4 regions of the Streptomyces sp. NPDC002773 genome follow, and region 4 is predicted to be linked to each of the others. Evidence: riboswitches for the same ligand, from Rfam matches in the RefSeq annotation. Region 4 holds a riboswitch; each other region holds the start of a gene.

Region 1 (6,821 bases), on a different contig from region 4:
AGGTCCGCGTCCGTCCGCCAGTCGCGCGAGTCGATCAGCTGGAGGATGCCCGCGCCGTACGTGCCGGGCCGGGAGCCGAAGATACGGGTGGTGGCGCGCCGCTCGTCGCCGTGCTCGGCGAGGTCGGCCTGCGTGTGCGCCCGTACGTAGTTCTCCGACGCGGGCTCGTCCTCAAGACCCGCGACCAGCCGTACGGCGTCGTCGAGAAGCCCGATGACGTGCGGGAACGCGTCCCGGAAGAAGCCCGAGATGCGCAGCGTGACGTCGACGCGCGGGCGGCCCAGCTCCGCGAGCGGGATCGGTTCGAGGCCGTTCACGCGGCGCGAGGCCTCGTCCCAAAGCGGGCGGACGCCGAGCAGGGCGAGCGCCTCGGCCACGTCGTCGCCGGCGGTGCGCATCGCGCTGGTCCCCCAGAGGGAGAGGCCCACGGACGTCGGCCACTCGCCGTTGTCGGTGCGGTAGCGCTCCAGGAGGGAGTCGGCGAGCGCCTGCCCGGTCTCCCAGGCGAGCCGGGACGGCACGGCCTTCGGGTCGACGGAGTAGAAGTTCCGGCCGGTCGGCAGGACGTTGACCAGGCCGCGGAGGGGGGAGCCGGACGGGCCGGCCGGGACGAAGCCGCCGTTCAGGGCGTGCACGGCGTGCGTGAGTTCGTCGGTCGTCGACGCCAGGCGCGGCACGACCTGCTCGCAGGCGAAGCGGAGGACGGCGGCGACCTCGGGGCCGTACGCGGCGGCCAGGGTCGGCACCGCGTCCACCGACCAGTCCGCCGCCTCCATGGCCTCGACCAGCTCGCGGGCCTTGGCCTCCGCCTCGTCGGCGGTGGTGCGGGTCGCGGCCGACTCGTCGAGGCCGAGGGCCTCGCGCAGACCGGGAAGCGCCTGCGTGCCGCCCCAGATCTGGCGGGCGCGCAGGATGGAGAGGACCAGGTTGACCCGGGCCTCGCCCTCCGGGGCGCCGCCGAGGACGTGCAGACCGTCGCGGATCTGGGCGTCCTTGACCTCGCACAGCCAGCCGTCGACGTGCAGCAGGAAGTCGTCGAAGCCGTCGTCCTCCGGGCGCTGCTCCAGACCCAGGTCGTGGTCGAGCTTGGCGGCCTGGATCAGCGTCCAGATCTGGGCGCGGATCGCGGGCAGCTTCGCCGGGTCCATGGAGGAGATCTGCGCGTACTCGTCGAGCAGCTGCTCCAGGCGTGCGATGTCGCCGTACGAGTCGGCGCGGGCCATCGGCGGCACCAGGTGGTCGACAAGGGTGGCGTGGACGCGCCGCTTGGCCTGGGTGCCCTCGCCCGGGTCGTTGACGAGGAACGGGTAGATCAGCGGGATGTCGCCGAGGGCCGCGTCGGGGCCGCAGGCGGCGGACAGGCCGGCGTTCTTGCCGGGCAGCCACTCCAGGTTGCCGTGCTTGCCGAGGTGGACCATGGCGTCGGCGCCGAAGCCGCCGTCCTCGGCGCGGGCGGCGATCCACCGGTAGGCGGCCAGGTAGTGGTGGGACGGCGGGAGATCGGGGTCGTGGTAGATCGCGATCGGGTTCTCGCCGAAGCCGCGCGGCGGCTGGATGAGGATGAGCAGGTTCCCGCGCCGCAGGGCGGCGAGGACGATGTCGCCCTCCGGGTTGCGCGAGCGGTCGAGGAACATCTCGCCGGGCGCCGGACCCCAGTGCTCCTCGACGTGGGTGCGGAGCTCCTCGGGCAGGGTCGCGTACCAGCGCTTGTAGTCGGCGGCCGGGATACGGACCGGGTTGCGGGCGAGCTGCTCCTCCGTCAGCCAGTCCTGGTCGTGGCCGCCGGCCTCGATGAGGGCGTAGATCAACTCGTCGCCGTCGCCGGAGACGAGGCCGGGGAGGTCCTCCACGGGCCCGAAGTCGTACCCCTCCTCACGGAGGCGGCGCAGGAGGGAGACGGCGGACGCGGGGGTGTCGAGACCGACGGCGTTGCCGATGCGGGAGTGCTTCGTCGGGTACGCGGAGAGGACGAGCGCCAGCTTCTTCTCGGCGTTCGGGATGTGCCGGAGGCGGGCGTGCCGTACGGCGATCCCGGCGACGCGGGCGGCGCGCTCGGCGTCCGCCACGTACGCGGGCAGACCGTCCTCGTCGATCTCCTTGAAGGAGAACGGGACGGTGATCAGCCGGCCGTCGAACTCGGGCACGGCGACCTGGCTGGCGGCGTCCAGCGGGGAGAGGCCCTCGTCGTTCTCCTCCCACGCGGACCGCGAACCGGTCAGGCACAGCGCCTGGAGGATCGGCACGTCGAGCGCGGCGAGCGCCCCCGCGTCCCAGGCCTCCTCGTCGCCGCCGGCCTGCGCCTCGGCCGGCTTGGTGCCGCCCGCGGCGAGGACGGTGGTGATGATGGCGTCGGCGGTACGGAGACGGTCGAGCAGCTCCGGCTCGGGCGCGCGCAGGGACGCCACGTACAGCGGGAGCGCCTGCGCGCCGGTGTCCTCGATCGCCTCGCACAGAGTGCGGACGAAGCCGGTGTTGCCGCTCATGTGGTGGGCGCGGTAGTAGAGCACGGCGACGGTCGGGCCGCTGTCGTTCTTCGCGACCCGGTCCAGCGGGCCCCAGGTGGGGGCGGCGGCCGGGGCCTCGAAGCCGTGGCCGGTGAGCAGGACGGTGTCGGAGAGGAAGCGGGCGAGCTGCTCCAGGTTGCCGGGGCCGCCGTGCGCGAGGTAGGCGTGCGCCTCGGTGGCGACGCCGATGGGGACGGTGGACGCCTCCATCAGCTGTGCGTCGGGCGCCTGTTCGCCGCTGAGGACGACCACGGGCTTTCCGGCGGCGCGGAGCGCGTCCAGGCCCTCCTCCCAGGAACGGAGACCGCCGAGGAGCCGTACGACGACGAGGTCGGCGCCGTCCAGGAGGCCGGGCAGTTCGGCGAGGGGGAGACGGGCCGGGTTGGCGAAGCGGTACTCCACCGGGCCGCCGGCCGAGGCAGCGTTCGCCGCGCGGGCACTGAGCAGGTCGGTGTCGGAGTGCGACAGCAGCAGAAGCATGGCGAGCGCAGGCCTTCCTCGGGGTTGTCCGCGCCCCGGGTGGTCGTATGGACGGCAGGAGTTCCTGACTCACCCGTTCCGTCGTGCCTGGTACGGGCTCACAGTGGCGGGACCGCGCCGGAATCTCACCGGGCTTCCTCCCCGGGGTCCTGGGACCCCATGCCGATCTGCATCCTAGATCGTGCCGCCCGCGGCCCGGGGCGGGCCGCCGGGTCGGTCTGGTCACACCCGGTGGCCGCGCCGTTCCCCGTCGGTATGCTCGCCGCCATGCCGCCCACCCCACCCACGACGCCCGGAGCGGGCGAAGCTCGCATACGGGACCGTGGCGACGCCTGCCCCGGGGCGCTGCGCCTGCACCTCGCCGAGGACGGCCGCCTGGCCCGACTCCGCCTGCCCGCCGGACGCCTGACGCCTCGTCAGGTCGAGGTGCTCGCGGCCGCCGCGGAGACCCTGGGCGACGGGCGGATCAGCATCACCTCGCGCGGCAACGCGGAGCTGCGGGGCCTCTCGGACGACTGCGGGGCGGAGCTCGCGGCGCTCCTCGCGGAGGCGGGCCTGCTGCCCTCCCCCAGCCACGAACGCGTCCGCAACATCGTCGCCTCGCCCACCGCGGGACTCGACGGACTCGGCCACGGGGACGTGCAGTTGTGGGCGCGCCGGCTGGACGCCGCACTGTGCGCCGAGCCCCGGGCGGCGGCCCTCTCGGGACGGTTCCTGTTCGTCCTGGACGACGGGCGCGGTGACGTCGCCCCGCTCGGCGGGGATGTGAGCTTGGTCGCAGGAGAGGACGGGTCCGTCCTGCTGCGGCTCGGCCCGACGGTCTTCCGGCTCGCCGCCGCCGACGCCGTCCGTGCCGCCCTCGCCGCCGCCCTCGCGTTCCTCGACGCGGCCGAGGCGGCCGGCAACGGGGCCTGGCGCCCCCAGGAACTCCCCGACGACCACGCGCCGGACTGGGCGGGCGCCCTGACGGCGGCGGGCATCACGACGGAGCCCGTGGCCGACCCCGGCCGCGAACCCGTACGCGTACCCGAGCCCGTACCCGTACCGCCCCTGCCCGCGTCCCCGCCGCCCGCCCCCGGCGTGCTCCGGAGCGGCGCGCTCTACGTCCTCGCGCCGCTCGGCCGGCTGACCGCCGCTCAGCTGCGGGCCCTGCTTCCGGCCGACGAGGTGCGGCTGACGCCGTGGCGCGGGGTGGTCGTCGTCGGCGCCGGTACGCGTACGGCTCACGACCGGCTCGCGCGCCTTGAGTCGTACGGCCTGATCACCCGGCCCGACGCCCCCGGCGCCGGTGTCACCGTCTGCACCGGGCGGCCCGGCTGCGCCAAGTCTCTCGCCGACGTACGGGCGGACGCCCTCGCCGCGCCCGCGGGGCGGCTTCCCGTGCACTTCTCCGGGTGCGCACGCGGCTGCGGGCACCCGTACGGCGACCGGATCGAGGTCCTCGCCACCGGCGACGACACCTACCTGGTGGACGGCGTCCCCGCCTCCCGTACCTCCCTGTCAGAAGCCGTCGCGGCGGCCCGCGGCCCGGCAACCCCCACGAGATGAGCGAGAGCGACACCATGTTCGACTACGAGAAGGACGGGGCGGAGATCTACCGCCGGTCCTTTGCCACGATCCGCGCCGAGGCGGATCTCGCGGGCCTGCCCGCCGACGTCGCCCAGGTGGCGGTCCGGATGATCCACGCCTGCGGCATGACCGACCTCGTGCGGGACATCGCCTACTCCCCCGGCGTGGTCGCGAGCGCCCGCGCCGCCCTCCGCGGCGGCGCGCCGATCCTCTGCGACGCCCAGATGGTCGCCAGCGGTGTCACCCGCAAGCGGCTGCCCGCCGACAACGAGGTGATCTGCACCCTCTCCGACCCGTCCGTGCCGGGCCTGGCCGCCGAGCTCGGCACCACCCGCTCCGCCGCCGCCCTCGAACTGTGGCGGGACCGCCTCGAAGGCTCCGTCGTCGCCATCGGCAACGCGCCCACCGCGCTCTTCCACCTCCTGGAGATGATCGCCAAGGGGGCGGGGAAGCCCGCCGCCGTCCTCGGCATACCGGTCGGCTTCATCGGCGCCGCCGAGTCGAAGGACGCCCTGGCCGCCCAGGACCTCGGCCTTGAACACCTCGTCGTCCGCGGCCGCCGCGGCGGCAGCGCGATGACGGCCGCCGCGATCAACGCGCTCGCCCACGAAGCGGAGATCCAGCAGTGACCGCGCCCGGCAAGCTGTACGGCGTCGGCCTCGGCCCCGGCGACCCGGACCTGATGACCGTGGCAGCCGTGAAGGCCATCGCCGCCGCCGACGTGATCGCGTACCACTCGGCCCGCCACGGCCGCTCCATCGCCCGTTCGATCGCCGCCGAGCACCTCCGCGAGGACCACATCGAGGAGCGGCTGATGTACCCGCTCACCGTGGAGACCACGGACCACCCCGGCGGCTACCGGGGCGCCCTCGACGACTTCTACGAGGAGGCCGCGGCCCGCCTCGCCGCCCATCTCGACGCAGGGCGCACGGTCGCCGTCCTCGCCGAGGGCGACCCGCTGTTCTACGGCTCGTACCAGCACATGCACAAGCGGCTCGCGGACCGCTACGACACGACCGTCATCCCCGGCGTCACCTCGGTCAGCGCCGCAGCGGCCCGCCTCGGCGAGCCGCTGTGCGAGGCGGAGGAGGTCCTCACGATCATCCCCGGCACCCTGCCGGAGGACGAGCTGACGGCCCGGCTCGCGGGCACCGACTCGGCGGTCGTGATGAAGCTCGGCCGCACCTTCCCCACCGTGAAGCGGGCCCTGGAGCGGGCCGGCCGGCTCGACGACGCCCGGTACGTGGAGCGGGCGTTCATGGCGGGCGAGCGGACGGAGCGGCTGACGGACGTCGACCCGGCGTCCGTCCCGTACTTCTCCGTCGCCGTCCTCCCCTCCCGTATCGACCAGGCCCTTCCCGTACGGGAACGGGGCGAGGTCGTCGTCGTCGGCACCGGCCCGGCCGGCGCACCCTGGCTCACCCCCGAGTCGCGCGGCGCGCTCGTCAACGCGGACGTGCTCGTCGGCTACACCACCTACCTGGACCGGGTGCCGGTCCTGCGCCCCGGGCAGATCCGGCACGGCTCCGACAACAAGGTCGAGTCCGAGCGGGCCGAGTTCGCCCTCGACCTGGCCCGGCGCGGCCACCGGGTCGCGGTCGTCTCCGGCGGCGACCCCGGCGTCTTCGCGATGGCGACGGCCGTCCTCGAGGTGGCCTGCGAACCGGCGTACGCGGACGTGCCCGTACGGGTCCTCCCCGGGGTGACCGCCGCCAACGCGGCCGCCGCCGCCGCGGGCGCCCCCCTGGGCCACGACTACGCGACGATCTCGCTCTCCGACCGGCTCAAGCCCTGGGACGTCATCGCCGCCCGGCTGCGCGCCGCCGCCGACGCCGACCTGGTCCTCGCGCTCTACAACCCGGGCTCCAAGTCCCGTACGCACCAGGTGGCCGCCGCCCGCGACCTCCTGCTCGAACTCCGGTCGCCCGAGACCCCGGTGGTCGTCGCCCGCGACGTCGGCGGCCCCGAGCAGTCGGTCCGGGTGGTGACCCTGAAGACCCTGGAGCCGTCCGAGGTCGACATGCGGACCCTGCTGCTCATCGGGTCGAGCCAGACCCGGGCGGTGGAACGGCCCGACGGCCGGACGATCACGTGGACGCCGCGGCGTTACGGGTGACGGGTGCTCAGCGGCTTCGGGTGAAGGTGCCCAGGCCCTCCTGGTCCAGGTACTCGACGCGGACGGTCTTCCCGTCCGGGGAGAACGTGACGCCGGTGGGGCCGACGGCGTTCTCGCCGCGGGTCGGGAAGCTGAACGTGTCGCCTTCGTAG
Region 2 (6,821 bases), on a different contig from region 4:
ACCGAGTTCGACGACGAGCTCGCGGCGCTCATCGACGACATGTTCGCCAGCCAGAAGGCCGCCGAGGGCGTGGGCCTGGCCGCCAACCAGATCGGTGTGGACCTCAAGGTCTTCGTCTACGACTGCCCCGACGACGAGGGCGTCCGCCACACGGGCGTCGTGGTCAACCCGGTCCTGACGGAGCTGCCGGCCGACCAGCGCGTCCTGGACGAGTCCAACGAGGGCTGCCTGTCCGTCCCCACCGCCTACGCCGAACTGGCCCGCCCCGACTACGCGGAGGTCCACGGCCAGGACGCCCAGGGCAACCCGATCAAGGTACGCGGCACCGGCTACTTCGCCCGCTGCCTCCAGCACGAGACGGACCACCTGTACGGCTACCTGTACATCGACCGCCTCTCCAAGCGCGACCGCAAGGACGCCCTCCGCCAGATGGAAGAGGGCACCCCGCGCTACGAGACGGTGCCGAACGCCTGATCACGCCGGTACGAGGAAGGGCCCCGCACTCCGACGAGTGCGGGGCCCTTCCTCGTATCCGTACGGACTAGAAGTCCTCGTCCAGGTCCACCGAGCCCTCGACCGCCACCTGGTAGGCGGACGGGCGGCGCTCGAAGAAGTTGGTCAGTTCCTGGACGCCCTGGAGCTCCATGAACGCGAACGGGTTCTCCGAGCCGTACACCGGGGCGAAGCCGAGGCGCTGGAGGCGCTGGTCGGCGACGCACTGGAGGTACTCGCGCATCGACTCGGTGTTCATGCCGGGCAGGCCGTCGCCGCACAGGTCGCGGCCGAACTGCAGCTCCGCCTCGACGGCTTCCCTCAGCATGTCGGTGACCTGCTGCTGGAGCGCGTCGTCGAAGAGCTCCGGCTCCTCCTTGCGGACGGTGTCCACGACCTCGAAGGCGAAGTTCATGTGCATCGTCTCGTCCCGGAACACCCAGTTGGTGCCCGTCGCCAGGCCGTGGAGCAGGCCGCGGGAGCGGAACCAGTAGACGTAGGCGAAGGCGCCGTAGAAGAACAGGCCCTCGATGCACGCGGCGAAGCAGATCAGGTTCAGGAGGAAGCGGCGGCGGTCGGCCTGGGTCTCCAAGCGGTCGATCTTCTCTACCGAGTCCATCCAGCGGAAGCAGAACTGCGCCTTCTCGCGGATCGAGGGGATCTCCTCGACCGCGTCGAACGCGGCCGCGCGGTCGTCCGGGTCGGGCAGGTAGGTGTCGAGCAGCGTCAGATAGAACTGGACGTGCACGGCCTCCTCGAACAGCTGGCGCGACAGGTACAGGCGCGCCTCCGGGGAGTTGATGTGCTTGTAGAGCGTGAGGACCAGGTTGTTCGAGACGATCGAGTCGCCCGTCGCGAAGAACGCGACCAGGCGGCCGATCATGTGCTGCTCGCCCGGGGTGAGCTTGGCGAGGTCGGCGACGTCCGAGTGGAGGTCGACCTCCTCGACGGTCCAGGTGTTCTTGATGGCGTCGCGGTAGCGCTCGTAGAAGTCCGGGTAGCGCATCGGACGGAGGGTCAGTTCGAAGCCCGGGTCGAGGAGGTTCTTGTCGGAAGAAGAGGTGCCGGCGCGCAGCGCCGTCGTTGAGGGGTGGCGGTCGGGCGACGGGTGGGCACTCATTACTGGCAGGCCTCGCAGGACTCGGGGTTTTCGAGGGAGCAGGCGAGGGCGTCCGCGTCGGGGGCCGCCTGCTGGACGGGGATGGGGGCGGCGGTCGTCGACGCCTGGGCGGCGCGGGCGATCCGGGTCGCCGGGCGGGAGCGCAGGTAGTACGTCGTCTTCAGGCCCTGCTTCCAGGCGTACGCGTACATCGACGACAGCTTGCCGATGGTCGGGGTTTCGAGGAAGAGGTTCAGGGACTGCGACTGGTCCAGGAACGGGGTCCTCGCCGCGGCCATGTCGATCAGGCCGCGCTGCGGGATCTCCCACGCCGTGCGGTACAGCTCGCGGACCTCGGCCGGAACCCAGGTGAAGCCGGCGACGGAGCCGTTGGCGTCGCGCAGGGCCTCGCGGGTCTGCGCGTCCCACACGCCGAGCTTCTTCAGCTCGTCGACCAGGTAGGAGTTGACCTGGAGGAACTCGCCGGAGAGCGTCTCGCGCTTGAAGAGGTTGGAGACCTGCGGCTCGATGCACTCGTAGACGCCGGCGATCGAGGCGATGGTCGCCGTCGGCGCGATGGCGAGGAGGAGGGAGTTGCGCATGCCGGTCGACGCGATGCGGGCGCGCAGCGCCGTCCAGCGCTCCGGCCAGTTCAGCTCGACGTCGTAGTGGTCGGGGTGCAGGACACCGCGGGCCGTACGGGTCTTCTCCCAGGCCGGCAGCGGGCCGTTGCGCTCGGCGAGGTCGGCGGAGGCCTCGTACGCGGCGAGCATGATCCGCTCGGAGATCTTCGTCGAGAGCGCGCGGGCCTCGGCGGAGTCGAACGGCAGCTTCAGCTGGAAGAAGACGTCCTGGAGGCCCATCGCGCCCAGGCCCACCGGCCGCCAGCGGGCGTTGGAGCGGCCCGCCTGCTCGGTCGGGTAGAAGTTGATGTCGACGACCCGGTCGAGGAACGTGACGGCGGTGCGGACGGTCGCGTCCAGGCGCTCCCAGTCGATGTCCTGGGACGAGGCGTCCACGAACGCGCCCAGGTTGACCGAGCCCAGGTTGCAGACGGCCGTCTCGCCGTCGTTCGTGACCTCGATGATCTCGGTGCACAGGTTGGAGGAGTGGACGACCGTGCCGGGCTCGGCGGTCTGGTTGGCCGTACGGTTCGAGGCGTCCTTGAAGGTCATCCAGCCGTTGCCGGTCTGGGCCAGCGTCCGCATCATCCGGCCGTACAGGTCGCGGGCCGGCATCGTCTTGCGGGCCAGGCCCTTGGCCTCGGCGGCGCGGTAGGCGGCGTCGAACTCCTCGCCCCACAGGTCGACCAGCTCGGGCACGTCCGCCGGGGAGAACAGCGACCAGTCGGCGTCGGCGTTGACGCGGCGCATGAACTCGTCCGGGATCCAGTGCGCCAGGTTCAGGTTGTGCGTACGGCGCTGGTCCTCGCCGGTGTTGTCGCGGAGCTCCAGGAACTCCTCGATGTCCGCGTGCCAGGTCTCCAGGTAGACGGCGGCGGCGCCCTTGCGGCGGCCGCCCTGGTTCACGGCGGCGACGGAGGCGTCGAGGGTCTTCAGGAACGGCACGATGCCGTTGGAGTGCCCGTTGGTGCCGCGGATCAGCGAACCGCGGGCCCGGATGCGGGAGTACGAGAGGCCGATGCCGCCCGCGTGCTTCGAGAGGCGCGCCACCTGGTGGTAGCGGTCGTAGATGGAGTCCAGCTCGTCCTGCGGGGAGTCCAGGAGGTAGCAGGAGGACATCTGCGGGTGGCGGGTGCCGGAGTTGAAGAGCGTGGGGGAGGAGGGGAGGTAGTCCAGGCGGCTCATCAGGCCGTACAGCGCCGTGACCTCGTCGAGCGCGCGCGTGCTGTCGTCCTCGGCGAGGCCGCAGGCGACGCGGAGCATGAAGTGCTGCGGGGTCTCGATGACCTTGCGGGTGATCGGGTGGCGCAGCAGGTAGCGCGAGTAGAGGGTGCGCAGGCCGAAGTAGCCGAAGCGGTCGTCGCCGGCCCGGTCGATGGTCGCGTCGAGGCGGGCCGCGTGCAGGGCGGCGAACTCGGCGGTGCGGTCGGCGATCAGGCCCTCGCGGTGGCCGACGGCGACGGAGGCGGAGAAGGAGTACGCGCCCTGGCCGGCCGCCTCGTCGGCGATGGTGACCGTCAGGAGCCGGGCGGCGAGCCGGGAGTACGCCGGGTCCTCCGCGATCAGACCCGCGGCCGCCTCGGTGGCCAGCTCGCGCAGTTCCGCCTCGTCCGACGCGGCGCTGCGGCCGCGGAGCGCGGCGGCGGCGACCTTGCCGGGGTCGGTGTCGGGGAGATCGGCGGTGAGGTCGGTCAGGGTCCGCAGCAGCACGGTCCCGGGGCCGTCGCTCTCGACCGCGGAAGCCTCGGCGGAAGCCGGATCGGCGGGCGCGATGGTCACGTGGGGGCTCTCCCTCGCTCGGCTCGGGGCCGCGGCGGGGGAAGGCGGGCATGCGGGCATCCGTAACGCCGGACGCGACGCTTCCACCGGCCCACTCCGCGAGGCCCGGACGTCAGTGGCACCCGGAACGGACGGACCGGGCGCGCTGTCGGCAGGTTGTCGGACTCACCTCGTACGAATGGGTCGTATCCGTAGGAAGCACACCGTTGCGGGACAGTTCCGGATTCGCGCCGGATTCCCCTGCGTCGACAGCGAGCACGAGCATACATGTGGGGGGCGCCGCTCATGGCACCCCCCACATGTTGTGTCGCCGCCCGGTGTCAGAACTCCAGGGCGTAGGTGCGCAGCAGAAGGCCCGGGGTCGGTTCCCAGTCGCGGTGCGGGGTGCGGACGAAGCCCAGGCGGTCGTAGATCCGGTGCGCCGAGACCATCTTCGCGTCCGTGGAGAGCACGAGGCGCTCGCACCCCGGGAGGGCCCTCGCGCGCTCGATACAGGCCCGTACGAGGGCTTCTCCGACGCCTCGGCCGCGGGCCTCCCGGCTGACGGCGAGCATGCGGAACTCGGCCTCGCCGGCGACCGCGATGTCCGCCCAGGTGGTGTTGCCGGTGGCGAAGGTCACTCCGCCGAGGAGCCGCCCCTCGGCGTCCTCGGCGACGAGCACCTCGCTCTCGCGCGCCCGCCGCGCGGTGTCCCGCAGCACGTCCAGATAGAAGTCCTGCGCCCCGTACTTCAGCAGTCCGTCGTCCAGGTAGGTGCCCGCGGTGAGTTCCCCGAGCGTCTCGTACTCCTCGGGCCGTACCGCCCTGATCGTGAAGTCCATGAGGGAAGTGTGCCTCCACGGGGACGCGAAGGGGCCCGGGATCCCATGGCGGGGATCCCGGGCCCTTCGGGTGCGGCTGTGTGCCGGGTCAGCGCGTCGCGGCCGTGGGGCCGGTCAGTGCGTGTCGGCGCCGAGCTTCGGCATCTTGGTCTGCACGCCGGCGTCTCCGGCGTCCGCCGTGTAGTCGGACGGGGAGGTCTCGTCGATGCCCTCCGGGGCCTTGACGGCCTTGAGGACGAAGGTGAGGACGACCGTGACGACGAGGTTGAGGACGAAGGCGGTGAGACCGATGTAGCCGATCTCGCCGATGCCCGGGATCTCGGCCGAGGAGCCGCCGAAGTGCTTCTGGGTGGGGCTGGCGACCCCGTACGCGGCGACCGTGCCGTAGAGCATGCCGACGGCCCAGCCGGCGAGCAGCGCCCAGCGGTGGAACCAGCGGGTGAAGAGGCCGCCGACGAGGGCGGGGAAGGTCTGCAGGATCCAGATGCCGCCGAGCAGTTGGAAGTTGATGGCGACGGTCTTGTCCATGGTGAGGACGAAGGCGAGCGCGCCGACCTTCACCAGAAGCGAGACGATCTTGGAGACCTTGGTCTCCTGCGCCGGGGTCGCGTCCTTCTTGATGAAGTCCTTGTAGATGTTGCGGGTGAAGAGGTTGGCCGCGGCGATCGACATGATCGCGGCCGGGACGAGCGCGCCGATGCCGATCGCGGCGAACGCGACGCCCGCGAACCAGTCCGGGAACATCGTCTCGAACAGCTGCGGGATGGCGAGCTGCCCGTTCTTCACCTGGATCCCGGCGGCGATCGCCATGAAGCCGAGCAGCGCGAGCAGGCCCAGCATCAGCGAGTACAGCGGCAGGATCGTGGTGTTGCGGCGGATGACCTCACGGCTCCGGGACGACAGGGTCGCCGTGATGGAGTGCGGGTACATGAAGAGCGCGAGCGCCGAGCCGAGCGCGAGCGTCGCGTACGTCCACTGGCCGGCCTCGCCGGGGACGAGCGAGCCGCGCGGCTTGCCGGTCGCCTCGTTGGTCTGCGCGTACGTCTCGCCCGCCTTGGCGAAGATCTCGTCGAAGCCGCCGAGCTTGATCGGGATGTAGATGATCGCCACCGCGATGACGATGTAGATCAGGGTGTCCTTGACGAAGGCGATGAGCGCGGGGGCGCGCAGACCCGAGGAGTACGTGTACGCCGCGAGGACACCGAAGGCGATGAGCAGCGGCAGGTCCTTGATGAACCAGTGGGTGGTCTCGCCGCCGCCGACGCCCATCACGTCCAGGACGGCCTGGATGCCGACGAGCTGGAGCGCGATGTACGGCATGGTGGCGAGGATGCCGGTGACCGCCACCGCGAGCGAGAGGCCCTTGGAGCCGAAGCGGCCGCGCACGAAGTCCGAGGTGGTGACGTATCCGTGCTTGTGCGAGACCGACCACAGGCGCGGCAGGAAGGTGAAGATCAGCGGGTAGACCAGGATCGTGTACGGCACGGCGAAGAAGCCGGCCGCGCCCGCCGCGTAGATGGCCGCCGGGACGGCGACGAAGGTGTACGCGGTGTAGAGGTCGCCGCCGAGCAGGAACCAGGTCACCCAGGTGCCGAACGAGCGGCCGCCCAGGCCCCACTCGTCGAGGCTGTTCTCGTTCTCGGCCCTGCGCCAGCGCGAGGCGAGGAATCCCATGACCGTGACGGCCAGGAAGAAGAAGATGAAGACGGCGAGCGCGACGCCGTTCACGCCTGTGACGTCCTTCATCGTGCGTCACCTCCCTTGCGGGCGCGCTGGTCGATCTGCCACAGCTTGTAGGCAACCATGGTGAGCGCGGTGGAGATCAGCACCCAGAGCATCTGGTACCAGTAGAAGAACGGGATGCCGGCGAAGAGCGGTTCGGTCTTCGCGTAGGAACTCACCCAGAGCATCGCCACGAACGGGGCGAACAGACAGAGTCCGATCACCACCCGCATGGGTGTGATGGCGGGTTGTTTCCCTTGTGCCGTATCTGGCGCGTCTGACATG
Region 3 (6,821 bases), on a different contig from region 4:
AGGATGAAGTCCTCGCCCACGCGCTCGCGGATGCGGCGGACGATCTCCAGCGGGAAGCGGACGCGGTTCTCGTAGGAGCCGCCCCACCGGTCGGTGCGCTGGTTGGTGGCGGCCGCGATGAACTCGTTGATGAGGTAGCCCTCGGAGCCCATCACCTCGACGCCGTCGTACCCGGCCTCCTTGGCGAGCTCGGCGCACCGGGCGTAGTCCTCGACGGTCTGCTCGACCTCGGCGTCGGTCAGCTCGTTCGGTACGAAGGGGCTGATGGGGGCCTTGAGGGCGCTGGGCGCGACGAGGGCGGGGTGGTACGCGTACCGACCGAAGTGCAGGATCTGCATCGCGATCCGGCCGCCCTCGGCGTGCACGGCGTCGGTGATCAGCCGGTGCTCGGCGACCTCGTCAGGGGTGGTGAGCTTGGCGCCGCCGTCCCAGGGACGGCCGGCGTCGTTGGGCGCGATGCCACCGGTGACGATGAGGCCCACGCCGCCCCGGGCGCGCTCGGCGTAGAAGGCGGCCATGCGCTCGAAGCCGTGCTCGGTCTCCTCGAGACCGACGTGCATCGACCCCATGATCACCCGGTTGGGCAGGGTGGTGAACCCCAGGTCGAGCGGGCTCAGCAGGTGCGGGTACGGGGTCATGCGGGCGCCTCCTCGCGCAGGAACGTCGACCTCAGTTGTAGGGGACCCCCTCCCGTTGTGCAACTAGTTGCAGAAGATCGGGGACGTGATATCTACTACTCGGTAGCAAAGGGGCTACTAGTCGGTAGCAACGGGCGTCCCCGCCCACATGTCCAGGTCTTCCGGCGTCCGAGGCTCCAGTGCGTCAGCGCCGAGCAGCCCCTGGGCACGGAGCAGCCGTGCCACAGCCGTACCCCAGGGGCGCCGCAGCCGGGCCGCGTCGAGCAGCGCGTCGTCCGCGAGCAGCTCGGCGACCGGGCCCGTACGCAGACCGGCGGGGGAGAGCACCGCCGCCTCGTCCGCCCAGCGCAGCGCCAGATCCACGTCGTGCGTCGCCATGAGCACCGTCGTACCGGACTCCCGGAGCCGCTGGAGCGCGTCGAGCAGCCGCTCCTGCCCGTGCGGGTCGAGCCCGGCCGTCGGCTCGTCCATGATCAGCACCCTCGGCCGCATCGCGACGGCCCCCGCGATCGCCGCCCGCTTGCGCTGCCCGTACGACAGCAGATGCGTCGGCCGGTCCGCCAGCGCCACGATGTCCAGCGCCTCAAGAGCCTCCTGGACCCGCAGCCGTACCGCTTCCTCGGGCAGCCCGAGGTTCGTCGGACCGAACGACACGTCCTGGCCGACCGAGGCCGCGAACAGCTGGTCGTCCGGATCCTGCGTCACCAGCTGCACGGTGGTCCGCAGCCGGGTCAGCCCCTTCCGGTCGTACGCCACCTCCGCCCCGTCCAGGAGCAGCGACCCGCTCCCGCAGCGCAGCCCGCCGCTGAGGAGCCGGAGCAGGGTGGTCTTGCCGCTGCCGTTGCGGCCGAGCAGCGCCACCGCGCGCCCCTCCGCCACCGAGAAGTCCACGCCCGACAGGACCGCCGGCCCCTCCTCGTAGGCGAAGCCCGCGTTCACCAGCTCCACCACGGGAGCCGCAGGGACCGAAGGCGTCGAAGACGTCACGGCAGGAACCTTTCCAGTACGAGGGTGAGGGCGACGAGCCCCGCGAGCAGCGCGCCCGTGGCGGCGAGGAACCGGCGGGACACCACGCACACGGGCACGAGCACCCGCAGCGTCCCGTCGTACCCCCGCCCGGCAAGACCCGACTGCAGGCGCTGCGCCCGGTCGAAGGCCCGCACGAACGTGGTCGCGCCGAGACCGGCGAGCGAACGCCAGGTCGCGGCCCGGGTGGTGTGCCCGAGCCGGGACGCCTGCGCCTGCCGGATCTTCGCCAGGGAGTCGAGCAGCAGGAAGATGATCCGGTACATCACGAGCGCCACGTCCACCACCGGCGCCGGCACCCCCGCCCGTACGAGCCGGGGCAGGACGTCGGAGACCGGCGTCGTGAACGCGAACAGCAGCACCCCGAGCGACGCCGACGCGGTCCGCAGGAGCAGCTCGACCGCCTGGACCGGGCCTCCGGGGGCGAATGCGACGAGCCCCCGCGCGCCGCCCACCTCGAAGAGCAGCGGGATCGCGCCCGTGACACAGAAACCGAGCGGGATGCGGAAAGCCCGCCACAGCGCCCGGCCCGGCACACCGGCCGGACCGAGCAGCACACCGAGCGTGGCCGCGGCCACGAGCACGGCCCCCGGCCACGGCGGCAGACAGACCGCGCACAGGGTCAGACCGAAGCCGAGCAGCGCCTTCTCGGCGGGATGGCGGCGGCGCCAGCGACTGCTGTGCGCCGCCGCGTCGATCGGCAGCATCGGCGGCTACGCGCCCCGCCGGTCGGCGGCCGAGCCTCCCGGCTCCTCGGCGCCGCGCCCGGTGACCGCGCGATCCGTGACGGCCGTGGCCTGGACGTCCGTGGTCTCGCCGTCCCCGTCCGTCCCGGTCGCCCCGGCGCGTGCGGCCCCCTGCCTCCGTCCCTTCCGCAGACCGAAGTAGTACGCCAGGACACCGGCGCCCAGCGCCGCCTGGAGGGCGAACAGGGCGGACTCGATCTCCCCGGACGGCGGCTCGTACAGCGGCGTGAACCACGGCTCGTAGTCCGGCTGGAGCTCGGTGATCGCGACCTCCGCCTCAGCGTCCGCCCCGGCGAACGGTTCCTCCTTGTGGTCCCCGAGCCCCAGCGCGAGCGGCAGGACCGCGAGCGCGGCGACGACGAGCAGCAACAGGGTATTGATCTTCGCGTTCCGGCTCATCGCGTGGCCGCCTCCTCGCGCCGCTTGGCCGTGCGCCCGCCGAGGACGCCGAGCCTGATCAGTTCGCCCTTGCTGGACTGCGCGAGCAGCCGCATCACGAGCACGGTCAGCAGGCCCTCGCTCACCGCGAGCGGAATCTGCGTCACGGCGAAGATCCCGCCGAACTTGGCGAGCGCACCGGCGATACCGCTCCCCGGGTCGGGGAAGGCGAGCGCCAGCTGCACACTGGTCACGCAGTACGTCGACAGGTCGGCGACGAACGCGCCGAAGAAGACGGCGACCATCAGGGGCGTACCGGACCGGCGCAGCAGCCAGTACGTCCCGTATCCCGCCCAGGGGCCGACGATCGCCATCGAGAAGACGTTCGCGCCGAGCGTGGTGAGCCCGCCATGGGCGAGCAGCAGGGCCTGGAAGAGCAGGGTGATCGTCCCAAGCACCGCCATGATCGGCGGCCGGAACAGGATCGCGCCCAGACCCGTGCCCGTCGGATGCGAGCAACTGCCGGTCACGGACGGCAGCTTGAGCGCCGAGAGGACGAAGGTGAAGGCGCCGGCGGCGCCGAGCAGAAGAGTGGACTCGGGGTTGGACCGGACCTCGCGGGTCAGCGCGCGGACCCCGTGGACGATGAACGGTGCGGACGCGACGCCCCAGGCGGCCGCGTGCACAGGGGGCAGATACCCCTCGGCTATATGCATGGTTGGGAGACCCTCTCCAGCACCTCGTGGATGGACAACGCACCCTGGCCGGTCTCCTGGCTGACGGTCATACGTCCGACTCCGCCTTCCCACACCACGACGGTCTCCCGTCGCGGTCCAGTGGCTTCCCCGAGGGTGGAACCCGCGGGGGTGGAGCCGGACCTCCCGATCACAGTGGCGAGGGCCGCACCGGTACTGCACCGGTTTCCCGAACACCAAGGCCCTGTGACACTAGTGCGTTGACCAGGTACATCACAACACGGTCGCCACCCGGTGCGGCTTCTCGCTCACTCCACGCAGTCGCTCCACGCGGTACTCCAGGCCGTCACACCTTGCGGTAGGCGTACGCCTCCGAGGCCGCCGCCGCCACCGCGTCGAGGTCGCCGCCCGCGCTCGCCGTGACCAGCGCGGCGACCGCGCCCTCGACGAACGGCGCGTCCACCAGACGGCAGCCGCCGGGAAGCTCGTCGCCCTCGGCGAGCAGCGCCTTCACGGTGAGCACCGCACTCCCCAGGTCGACCAGGACCGCCACCCCGGCGCCCCGGTCCGCGGCCTTCGCCGCCTCGCAGATCAGCTCGGAACTCGTCCCGAGCCCCCCGTCCGGGGTCCCGCCCGCGGGGACGACCGGCGCCAGGTCACCCCCGCCGGAGAGCCCGCGCGCAAGCTCGGCCACGGCGGTGGCGACGGCGGCGCTGTGCGAGACGAGCACGATGCCCACGGGCGCGGCCGCCGCGCCTCCGGTCGTGGCACTCATGACACCCCCTCCGTACGCGCGGTCGTCCGCGCGGTGTCGTCGAGCGCGGCGAACAGCAGCGCCGACGAGGTCGCCCCCGGGTCCTGGTGCCCCACCGACCGCTCGCCCAGATAACTGGCCCTGCCCTTCCGCGCCCGTAGCGGTACGGTCGCGAGGGCGCCTTCCTCGGCGGCGGCGCGGCCGGCCCCGTACGACTCCCGCAGACCCTCCACGGCAGGGACGAGCGCGTCCAGCATGGTCTTGTCGCCGACCTGGGCGCCGCCCAACTGCGAGACGGCCGCCACGCCGGAGCCGAGCGCCTCCGCCAACCGCGTGCGGGTCACCCGCTCGTCGTCGCCCAGCGTCTTGCCCGTACGGCGCAGCAGCGTGCCGTACAGCGGCCCCGACGCGCCGCCCACGGTGGAGATCAGCTGCCGTCCGGCGACGGTCAGCACCGCGCCCGGCGTGGCCGGCGGCTCCTTCGCCAGGGTCTCGGTGACGGCGGCGAACCCCCGCTTCAGATTGGCACCGTGGTCGGCGTCGCCGATGGCGGAGTCGAGCTCGGTGAGCCGGTCCGCCTCACGGTCGACGGCCTCGGCGACCGCGGCCAGCCAGCGCACCAGGAAGTCCGCGCCGAAGATCTCCGTCATGTCGGTCCCCTCTCCCATCCCTCGTCTCACCGGCCCCAGCGCAGCGCGGGCGTCTGCACGGGCGCGTCCCACAGGCGGAGGAGCTCCTCGTCGACCTCGCACAGCGTCACCGAGCAGCCGGCCATGTCGAGCGAGGTCACGTAGTTGCCGACGAGGGTACGGGCCACCGGCACGCGCCGCTCGCCGAGTACGCGCTGCACCTCGGCGTTGAAGCCGTACAGTTCGAGCAGCGGGGTCGCGCCCATGCCGTTGACCAGTGCGATCACCGGCCCGGAGGGTCGAAGGTCCTCGACGACGGCGTCGACGGCGAAGTCCGCGATCTCCCGTGAGGTCATCATCGGCCGCCGCTCACGACCCGGTTCGCCGTGGATCCCGACGCCCAACTCCAGCTCCCCGTCGGGGAGATCGAAGGTGGGGCTGCCCTTGGCGGGGGTGGTGCAGGCGCCGAGGGCCACGCCGAAGGACCGGGAGCGCGCGTTGACCTGGCGGGCGATCGCCTCCACCCGCTCCAGCGGGGCGCCCTCCTCGGCGGCGGCGCCCGCGATCTTCTCGACGAAGAGCGTGCCGCCGGTGCCGCGCCGGCCCGCCGTGTAGAGACTGTCCGTGACGGCGACGTCGTCGTCGACGAGGACCTTGGCGACCTGGATGCCCTCGTCCTCCGCGAGTTCCGCCGCCATCTCGAAGTTCAGGACGTCGCCGGTGTAGTTCTTGACGACGAACAACACCCCGGCGCCGCTGTCGACGGCCGCCGCGGCCCGCACCATCTGATCGGGCACCGGCGAGGTGAACACCTCCCCGGGACACGCGGCCGCGAGCATCCCGGGCCCCACGAACCCCCCGTGCAAGGGCTCGTGCCCGGACCCGCCGCCGGAGACCAGCGCGACCTTCCCCGCCACGGGCGCGTCCCGCCGCAGCACGACCCGCCGCTCGACATCGACGGTGAGCTCGGGATGCGCGGCCGCCATCCCCCGCAACGCGTCGGCGACGACGGTCTCCGGAACGTTGATGAGCATCCTCATGGCTGTCTCCTCGGCATTCGAGCGGAAGGGCCTTTGACTCGTGTCTTCGCAGATCAGGAGGTGTTCTCAGGATGGATGATCTCGGCGCTGCACGGCGGCTGGAAGCGCCGTCTGTCGGTGCTGATGCTGACTTCAGTGATGGAGCGTCAGTACAGTGCGTCGCCTTGATGGGCGGCGATGGAGACTCCCGGCTCGGACGATATCGACATTGCCGCAGCAAAGAGCATGTCGGCAAGACTCATTCCTGCGAGTGTCTTCCTGTCACACCAGATGGCACCAGAAGACCGCCATACTCTCAACGACGCTTGCGTCCGTCCGGTGCCCCCATCAGCATGCGGCCGGGGCCCGCAAGCAGGGCGACCTGCGGACTTCGAAGACAATGCGCTCAGCGAGACCGTGTGGACGGCTCCCGACCGGATTCGCATGACCACCCGGTCAGGCGTAGTGGCGGTAGACGGCCTGGGCGACGCAGGCCGGCTTGGCGCTGCCGTCGACCTCGACGGTGAACGTCAGCGGCATCTGCACGCCGTTGCCCTTGACCTCCTCCACCGTGCCGACGACACCGTGCAGGCGGACCTTCGCGCCGACGGGGACGGGACTGGGGAAACGGACCTTGTCCAGGCCGTAGTTGACGCTCATCTTGGTGCCGGAGATGGTGAGCAGCTCCCCGAAGAGCGGAATGATGAGGGAGAGGGTCAGATAGCCGTGGGCTATGGGGCCGCCGAAGGGGCCGCCCTTGGCCTTCTCCGGGTCGGTGTGGATCCACTGGTGGTCGTCGGTGGCGTCGGCGAAGGTGTTCACCCGGTCCTGGGTGATCTCGAGCCATTCGGTGCGGCCGAGATCGGCTCCGCTGAGGGACTTGAGGCTGTCGAGGCCGTGGGCGGTGGTGGGCATGGAGGGGTTCCTCTCGGTGGC
Region 4 (6,821 bases):
GGTGACGGGCCCGTGGCCGGTGCGGGCGGCCGCTTCGGCGCCGCGCTCGACGGCGGCCCAGCGGGCGATCCGTACGGCGTCGGCGAGGACGTGCCGGGCCTGGCGGGCGAGTTCCGCGCGGGGCGGAGTGCCCTCGGGCGGCCGCGGCGCCGGCCGGGTGCGCCGGGTCGTCACGGCCCGTCGGGCGGTGGCGAGCGCCCGTGGGCGGACGAGTCGGAGTCTGGAGTTGCGCGCCAATGGTTCATCGGGCTTTCGAGACGTCACGGGAGCAGTCTTCCCGCTGACGGCCCGAAAGCCCAATCGGAATCGGCCGGGCCGCCGGAACGGGCCCTGGGCGGGCGCGGAGGCGGGCCCGGGAGGAGGTGATGCGGAGGTTCTAGAGGAGCGGGGTGAGGAAGCGGCGCAGGGACTCCTCGTAGCGGACGGGGTTCGCGTTCCACATGGCCGCGTGCGGGGCCTGCCGCACCGTCTGGAGGGAGACCAGGTCGGGGCGGCGGGCGGCGAGTTCGAGGGACGGCTCCCAGGGGGCGATGGTGTCGTCGGGGCCGTGCTGGAGGAGGACCGGGACGCGCAGGGCGCCGGGCGCGGAGGCGGCCCTGAGCAGGTCGCCGTGCGGTCCGGTCCTGCCCTGGGCGGCGCGGACGGCGAGCGGGAGCAGCGGGGCCGGGACGTGCCGGGCCGCGGCGAGGTTGCGGAGGGTGGCCTCCCAGTCCAGGACCGGGGAGTCGAGGACGAGGCCGGCGATCCGGTCGCGCACCCCCGACTCGGCGGCGGCGCGCAGGGCCATCGAGGCCCCGGTCCCCCAGCCGTGCAGGACGACGGTGGCCGCGCCCCGGCGGATCGCGTAGCGGATGGCGGCGTCGACGTCGCGCCATTCGGAGTCGCCGAACCGGGCCAGGCCGTCCGGGGTGGCGGGCGCCCCTTCGTCGCCGCGGTAGGCGGGGACGAGGACGGGGATCCTGCGGCGCGCGTAGAAGGGGACGACGTTCAGCGGATGCTCGCGGGTGGTGCCGAGGCCGTGCAGGGCGATCACCCAGGTGGGGCGGGGTCCTGGCACCAGCCACGCGGGCAGGGGGCCGAGCTCGCCGGGGATCTCGACGTCCTCGTGGGCGAGCCCGAGGGCGCCGAGCGGTGTGCCGCGGTGCAGCTGGGGGGTGAACCGGACGCGGGCGCCGGGGCCGAGCGCGCCGAGTTCGACCCGTTCCAGACGCCGGACGACGGTGTCGGCGGTGTGGGGGACCCGTTCGAGGACGGGGCCGACGACGGCGTGCAGGTCGGGGCCCTCGAGTCCGTACGTGCCGGGGCGCAGCGAGGCGAGGCTGCGGGTGAGGGTGATCCGCTCGGCGCCGGTGGCGTGCACGGTGAGGCGTGGGTCCCCGGGCAGGGATGGTCCGGACGGCGCCTTGAGGGCGGCGTCGCTGGCGTACCGGCCGGCCGCGACCGCGACCGCGCCGACACCGAGCAGGGTGGTGACGGCCGCTGCCGTCGCTGTAGCCGGGCGCACGCTCCCAGTGTCGGCAGGGTGGGGGCGGCCTGCCACCGGGCGGACCCGGCCGGGGCCGGGCAGGGACTTCTTCCGGCCATTCCGGGAAGGACGCGAGGGCCCCTCGGGCCACTCCGGCGAGTGACATGGGTCTCGTCCGCGGGGTCGCCCGGTCGGGTGGTGCGGTCCAGGGAGCGGAACGGGGCGGCCGGGGAGGAACCGGGGCAGGTCGCATGTGCCCGGTGAAGGCCGGGATTACCCGGGGTTGCGGGGTGACCGCATCGTGGACAGCTCGCCCGCCGGGACCGTAAGCGGAATCCCTTGACACCGGATCGGGTCACCACAACGCCGGACCCAGTTCACCTTCCGTTCACTCAGGTTGCCTACGTTCGGCTAGCCACTGACGTCAAACGATTGCCTGGGTAAATGGAACACATCACGCTGCTGCTCGCCATTGTGGTCGTGACAGCTCTCGTGTTCGATTTCACGAACGGTTTCCACGACACCGCCAACGCGATGGCCACGACCATCTCGACCGGTGCTCTCAAACCGAAGACGGCGGTGGCCATGTCCGCCGTGCTGAACCTCGTCGGCGCGTTCCTGTCCGTGGAGGTCGCCAAGACGATCTCCGGCGGGATCATCAACGAAGAGGGCATTCGCACAGAAGTGATCTTCGCGGCGCTCGTGGGCGCCATCCTGTGGAACCTGCTGACCTGGCTCCTGGGCCTGCCGTCCAGCTCGTCCCACGCCCTCTTCGGCGGCCTCATCGGCGCCGCGGTCATGTCGGCCGGCTGGTCCGCGGTCAACGGCCCGACCATCGTCACCAAGGTCCTCATCCCCGCGATCGCCGCGCCGCTCGTCGCCGGTCTCGCCGCGATGCTGGCCACCAGGCTGACGTACAAGATCGGTGCGAAGACCGACGAGAAGCACACCGCCAAGGGCTACCGGGTCGGCCAGATCGCCTCCGCCGGTCTCGTCTCCCTCGCCCACGGCACCAACGACGCCCAGAAGACGATGGGCATCATCACCCTGGCGCTCGTCACCCAGGGCGTCGTCGCGCCCGGCTCGAACCCGCCCCTCTGGGTCATCGTCGCCGCCGGTGTCGCGATCGCCCTCGGCACCTACCTCGGCGGCTGGCGCATCATCCGCACCATGGGCAAGGGCCTCACCGACCTCCAGCCGCAGCAGGGCTTCGCCGCCCAGACCAGCGCCGCGACGGTCATCCTGGCCTCCTCGCACCTCGGCTTCTCCCTCTCCACCACCCAGTCCTGCTCGGGTGCCGTGATGGGCGCGGGCCTCGGCCGCAAGGGCGGTGTCGTCCGCTGGTCCACCGCGACCCGGATGTTCGTCGCCTGGGGTCTGACCCTGCCCGCCGCGGGCCTGGTCGGCGCCGGTGCCGAGTTCCTCACCAAGCAGGGCCCCTGGGGCATCGCCGCCGTCGCGGTCCTCCTGGTCGGCGGTTCGGCCGTCATCTGGTCGCTGTCCCGCCGCAAGCCGGTCGACCACCACAACGTCACCGCCGACGACCTCGACGCCGAGCCCGCGGGTGTGGTGACCACCGCCATGGCGGCCGTCACCCCGCCGCCCACGGCCGGCTCCTTCGCCGCCGTCGCGGACGAGGACCTCAAGACCACCATCCCCGCGCCGGTTCCCACCGACCCGGCCGCTCCCCAGGCCCCCGCCGCAGCGGTGTAAGGAACGAACGACATGAAGATCGACTGGGCAGCCCTCGGCTCCGTCTTCGGAGTCAGCCTCGCGGCGACCGTAGCCCTGGTGGGCCTCTTCACCCTCGGCATCATCGGCCTCTCCAAGCAGGAGCAGGCCGCCGCCCAGGGAGGCTCCGCCGCCCTGGCCCGCACCGGCGCCTACGCCTGCTTCGCCCTGTGCCTCGCGGCCGTGGCGTACGGCATCTACCTGATCGTCGTCTGACGGTCCCGCGGCCCCTCGGCCGGGCGGTCCGTACCTTCGGGTACGGGCCGCCCGGCCGTCGTGTTTGTGGTGCTTCGCACAGTGACGCGGTGCAGGTCAAGGGTGAGTTGACGGCTGTTCCCGGGCGTGGTGGACTGCCGAGGCCATTACGGCGGCAGTAGAGGAAGTCCGGTGCGAATCCGGCGCGGTCCCGCCACTGTGACCGGATCCGAAGGGTCCGGGAGTCAGGAACTCTCGCCGCCGGTCACGTCGATCCAGGGCGCGGACCCTGAGTGAGGACATGCGCCATGCCCGGCCGCGGCCGCAGACCCTTCCGTCCCTTCCGATCCCCCGGCGTCTTCGCGTGGGGCGCGGCCGCCGGTCTCGCCGCCGACCTGCTCGTCGGAGACCCCCGCCGTGGACATCCCGTCGCCGCCTTCGGCCGGGCGGCCGCCGCGGTCGAACAGCGGCTCCACCGCGACCACCGCGGTTGGGGCGCCCTGCACACCGCCGTCTGCGCCGGCTCCACCGCCGCCCTCGGCGCGCTCGCCGCACGGACCGTACGGAACCGGCCGGCCGCCTCCGCGGCGCTGACCGCGGTCTCCGTCTGGGCCGTCGTCGGCGGTACGACCCTGGGCCGGGAGGCCCGCGCGATCGGCGGCGCGCTCGCCGCCGGGGACCTCGAAGTGGCCCGGGAACGCCTTCCGCACCTGTGCGGGCGCGACCCGCAGTCCCTTGACGGGCCCGCGATGGCCCGCGCGGTCGTCGAATCGGTCGCCGAGAACACCTCCGACGCCGTCGTCGGCGCCCTCTTCTGGGGCGCGGTCGCGGGCGTGCCCGGCCTGCTCGGCTTCCGGGCCGTCAACACCCTGGACGCGATGGTCGGCCACAAGTCGCCCCGCCACCGCCGCTTCGGCTGGGCCTCGGCCCGGCTCGACGACGTGGCCGGCTGGCCCGGTGCCCGGCTGACGGCCGCGCTCGCGACGGTGGCGGGCGGCGATCCGCGCGGGGCCGTACGGGCCTGGCGGGCGGACGCCCCGAAGCACCCGAGCCCCAACGCCGGCCCGGTGGAGGCGTCCTTCGCGGGCGCGCTCGGCGTACGGCTCGGGGGGACGCTCTCGTACGGCGGCCGGGTCGAACACCGGCCGGTGCTCAACGGGGAGGGGCGGCCCGTCGAGGTCGCCGACATCGACCGGGCGGTCCAGCTGTCCCGCCGGGTCACCGGACTGACCCTGGCCGCCTGCGTGGGCGGCCGGCTGATCGTGAGCGCGTGGAAGCGGAGGAACGCATGAGGGGTGGGGGGCTGCTCGTCGCCGGGACCACGTCCGACGCCGGCAAGAGCGTCGTGACGGCCGGCATCTGCCGCTGGCTGGTCCGCAAGGGCCTGAAGGTGGCGCCGTTCAAGGGACAGAACATGTCCCTCAACTCCTTCGTGACGAGGGAGGGCGCGGAGATCGGCCGTGCCCAGGCCATGCAGGCGCAGGCCGCGCGCGTCGAGCCGACCGCGCTGATGAACCCGGTGCTGCTCAAGCCGGGCAGCGACCGTTCCAGCCAGGTCGTCCTGATGGGCAAACCGGTGGGCGAGCTGAGCGCGCGTGGCTACCACGGGGGGCGGCAGAAGGAGCTGTTCGAGCCGGTCCTCGCGTGCCTGGAGGAGCTGCGGAGCACGTACGACGCGGTGATCTGCGAGGGCGCGGGCAGCCCGGCCGAGATCAACCTGCGGCGCACCGACATCGTGAACATGGGCATCGCACGGGCCGCGAAGCTGCCCGTGGTCGTGGTCGGCGACATCGACCGGGGCGGGGTCTTCGCACAGTTCTTCGGCACGACGGCGCTGCTCTCGCCCGAGGACCAGTCGCTGGTCGCGGGCTATCTGGTGAACAAGTTCCGGGGCGATGTGACCCTGCTCGAACCCGGGCTCGACATGCTGTACGGCCTCACCGGGCGCCGGACCTTCGGCGTCCTGCCGTACGCGCACGGGCTCGGCATCGACGAGGAGGACGGGCTGCGGGTCTCGCTGCGCGGCACGGTCCGGGAGTCGGTCGTGGCGCCGCCGGTCGGCGCGGACGTCCTGCGGGTCGCCGTCTGCGCCGTACCGCTGATGTCCAATTTCACGGACGTCGACGCGCTGGCGGCCGAGCCGGGTGTGGTGGTTCGGTTCGTCGACCGGCCCGAGGAGCTCGTCGACGCGGACCTCGTCGTCGTGCCCGGCACACGCGGGACGGTGGCGGCGCTCGCCTGGCTGCGGGAGCGGGGTCTGGCGGACGAGCTGGCCCGGCGCGCGGCCGAGGGACGGCCGGTGCTCGGCATCTGCGGCGGCTTCCAGGTCCTCGGCGAGCACATCGAGGACGAGGTCGAGTCGCGGGCGGGCGCCGTCGACGGGCTCGGGCTGCTGCCCGTACGGGTCCGGTTCGCGCGCGAGAAGACCCTGGAGCGGCCGGTCGGTGAGGCGCTCGGGGAGCGGGTGGAGGGGTACGAGATCCACCACGGGGTCGCCTCTGTGGAGGGTGGGGAGCCGTTCCTCGACGGGTGCCGGGTCGGCGCGGTCTGGGGCACGCACTGGCACGGCTCGCTGGAGAGCGACGGGTTCCGGCGGGCGTTCCTGCGGGAGGTCGCGACGGCGTCCGGGCGGCGGTTCGTGCCCGCGCCGGACACGTCGTTCGGGGCGCTGCGGGAGGAGCAGTTGGACCGGCTCGGGGACCTGATCGAGGAGCACGCGGACACGGACGCGCTGCTGCGGCTGATCGAGGAGGGGGCCCCGGCGGGGCTGCCGTTCGTGCCGCCGGGGGCGCCGTGAGCGGGGGCGTGCTCGGTGCGGGCCGAGGTCGGGGCGCGGGCGTGGGCGCGGGCGTGGGCCGGTGGGGGTGCGCCCGGCCTGCGGCCGGGCTGGGGTTCCCACCCGGACCACCCGTGCGGCAGGACGAGAACAGTGCGGGTGGCCCCTGTGGTCGGTCTCTCGCCGTCGGCGGCCGCGGGCCGTCGTCCGCACATCAGCAATCCGAAGGAGTGACCCACCGATGAGCACCCGGTATCCGTTCACCGCCGTTGTCGGCATGGACGATCTGCGGCTTGCCCTGCTGCTGAACGCGGTGAGCCCCGCCGTGGGCGGTGTGCTCGTGCGGGGGGAGAAGGGGACCGCCAAGTCCACCGCCGTCCGGGCGCTCGCCGATCTGCTGCCGGCCGTGCCCGTCGTGCCGGGCTGCCGGTTCAGTTGTGATCCCGGCTCGCCCGACCCCCGCTGCCCCGACGGACCGCACGACGACGGCCCCGGGGCCGAGCGGGCCGCGCGGATGGTCGAGCTGCCCGTCGGGGCCTCCGAGGACCGGCTCGTCGGCGCGCTCGACATCGAGCGGGCGCTCGCCGAGGGCGTGAAGGCCTTCGAGCCCGGGCTCCTCGCCGACGCGCACCGCGGCATCCTGTACGTCGACGA

What was found. A riboswitch is a leader RNA that binds a small molecule or an ion and turns the genes downstream of it on or off. The one in region 4 is predicted to bind cobalamin.
Region 1: linked by a shared signal. The riboswitch ahead of cobN (cobaltochelatase subunit CobN) and the one ahead of ABT034_RS08790 (cobalamin biosynthesis protein) in region 4 are both predicted to bind cobalamin.
Region 2: linked by a shared signal. The riboswitch ahead of ABT034_RS24785 (ribonucleoside-diphosphate reductase subunit alpha) and the one ahead of ABT034_RS08790 (cobalamin biosynthesis protein) in region 4 are both predicted to bind cobalamin.
Region 3: linked by a shared signal. The riboswitch ahead of ABT034_RS13685 (energy-coupling factor ABC transporter permease) and the one ahead of ABT034_RS08790 (cobalamin biosynthesis protein) in region 4 are both predicted to bind cobalamin.

Annotation. Positions count from the first base shown of each region.
Region 1 covers NZ_JBEOVO010000002.1:138,851-145,671, forward strand. Annotated here, with positions in the region: gene cobN (cobaltochelatase subunit CobN) at 1-2,984, opposite strand, end outside; cobalamin riboswitch at 3,024-3,163, opposite strand; gene ABT034_RS03260 (ferredoxin-like domain-containing protein) at 3,252-4,532, shown strand; gene ABT034_RS03265 (precorrin-8X methylmutase) at 4,529-5,182, shown strand; gene ABT034_RS03270 (precorrin-2 C(20)-methyltransferase) at 5,179-6,669, shown strand; gene ABT034_RS03275 (serine hydrolase) at 6,677-6,821, opposite strand, start outside.
Region 2 covers NZ_JBEOVO010000023.1:15,885-22,705, forward strand. Annotated here, with positions in the region: gene def (peptide deformylase) at 1-474, shown strand, start outside; gene ABT034_RS24780 (ribonucleotide-diphosphate reductase subunit beta) at 542-1,498, opposite strand; gene ABT034_RS24785 (ribonucleoside-diphosphate reductase subunit alpha) at 1,612-3,993, opposite strand; cobalamin riboswitch at 4,127-4,258, opposite strand; gene ABT034_RS24790 (GNAT family N-acetyltransferase) at 4,314-4,814, opposite strand; gene mctP (monocarboxylate uptake permease MctP) at 4,929-6,560, opposite strand; gene ABT034_RS24800 (DUF3311 domain-containing protein) at 6,557-6,820, opposite strand.
Region 3 covers NZ_JBEOVO010000008.1:189,036-195,856, reverse strand. Annotated here, with positions in the region: gene ABT034_RS13705 (FAD-dependent oxidoreductase) at 1-638, opposite strand, end outside; gene ABT034_RS13700 (energy-coupling factor ABC transporter ATP-binding protein) at 756-1,625, opposite strand; gene cbiQ (cobalt ECF transporter T component CbiQ) at 1,622-2,371, opposite strand; gene ABT034_RS13690 (energy-coupling factor ABC transporter substrate-binding protein) at 2,378-2,809, opposite strand; gene ABT034_RS13685 (energy-coupling factor ABC transporter permease) at 2,806-3,504, opposite strand; cobalamin riboswitch at 3,534-3,766, opposite strand; gene ABT034_RS13680 (PTS-dependent dihydroxyacetone kinase phosphotransferase subunit DhaM) at 3,830-4,258, opposite strand; gene dhaL (dihydroxyacetone kinase subunit DhaL) at 4,255-4,887, opposite strand; gene dhaK (dihydroxyacetone kinase subunit DhaK) at 4,914-5,906, opposite strand; gene ABT034_RS13665 (MaoC family dehydratase) at 6,342-6,800, opposite strand.
Region 4 covers NZ_JBEOVO010000005.1:62,676-69,496, forward strand. Annotated here, with positions in the region: gene ABT034_RS08770 (hypothetical protein) at 1-264, opposite strand, end outside; gene ABT034_RS08775 (alpha/beta hydrolase) at 377-1,504, opposite strand; gene ABT034_RS08780 (inorganic phosphate transporter) at 1,910-3,178, shown strand; gene ABT034_RS08785 (hypothetical protein) at 3,191-3,412, shown strand; cobalamin riboswitch at 3,526-3,668, shown strand; gene ABT034_RS08790 (cobalamin biosynthesis protein) at 3,700-4,683, shown strand; gene ABT034_RS08795 (cobyric acid synthase) at 4,680-6,188, shown strand; gene ABT034_RS08800 (putative cobaltochelatase) at 6,409-6,821, shown strand, end outside.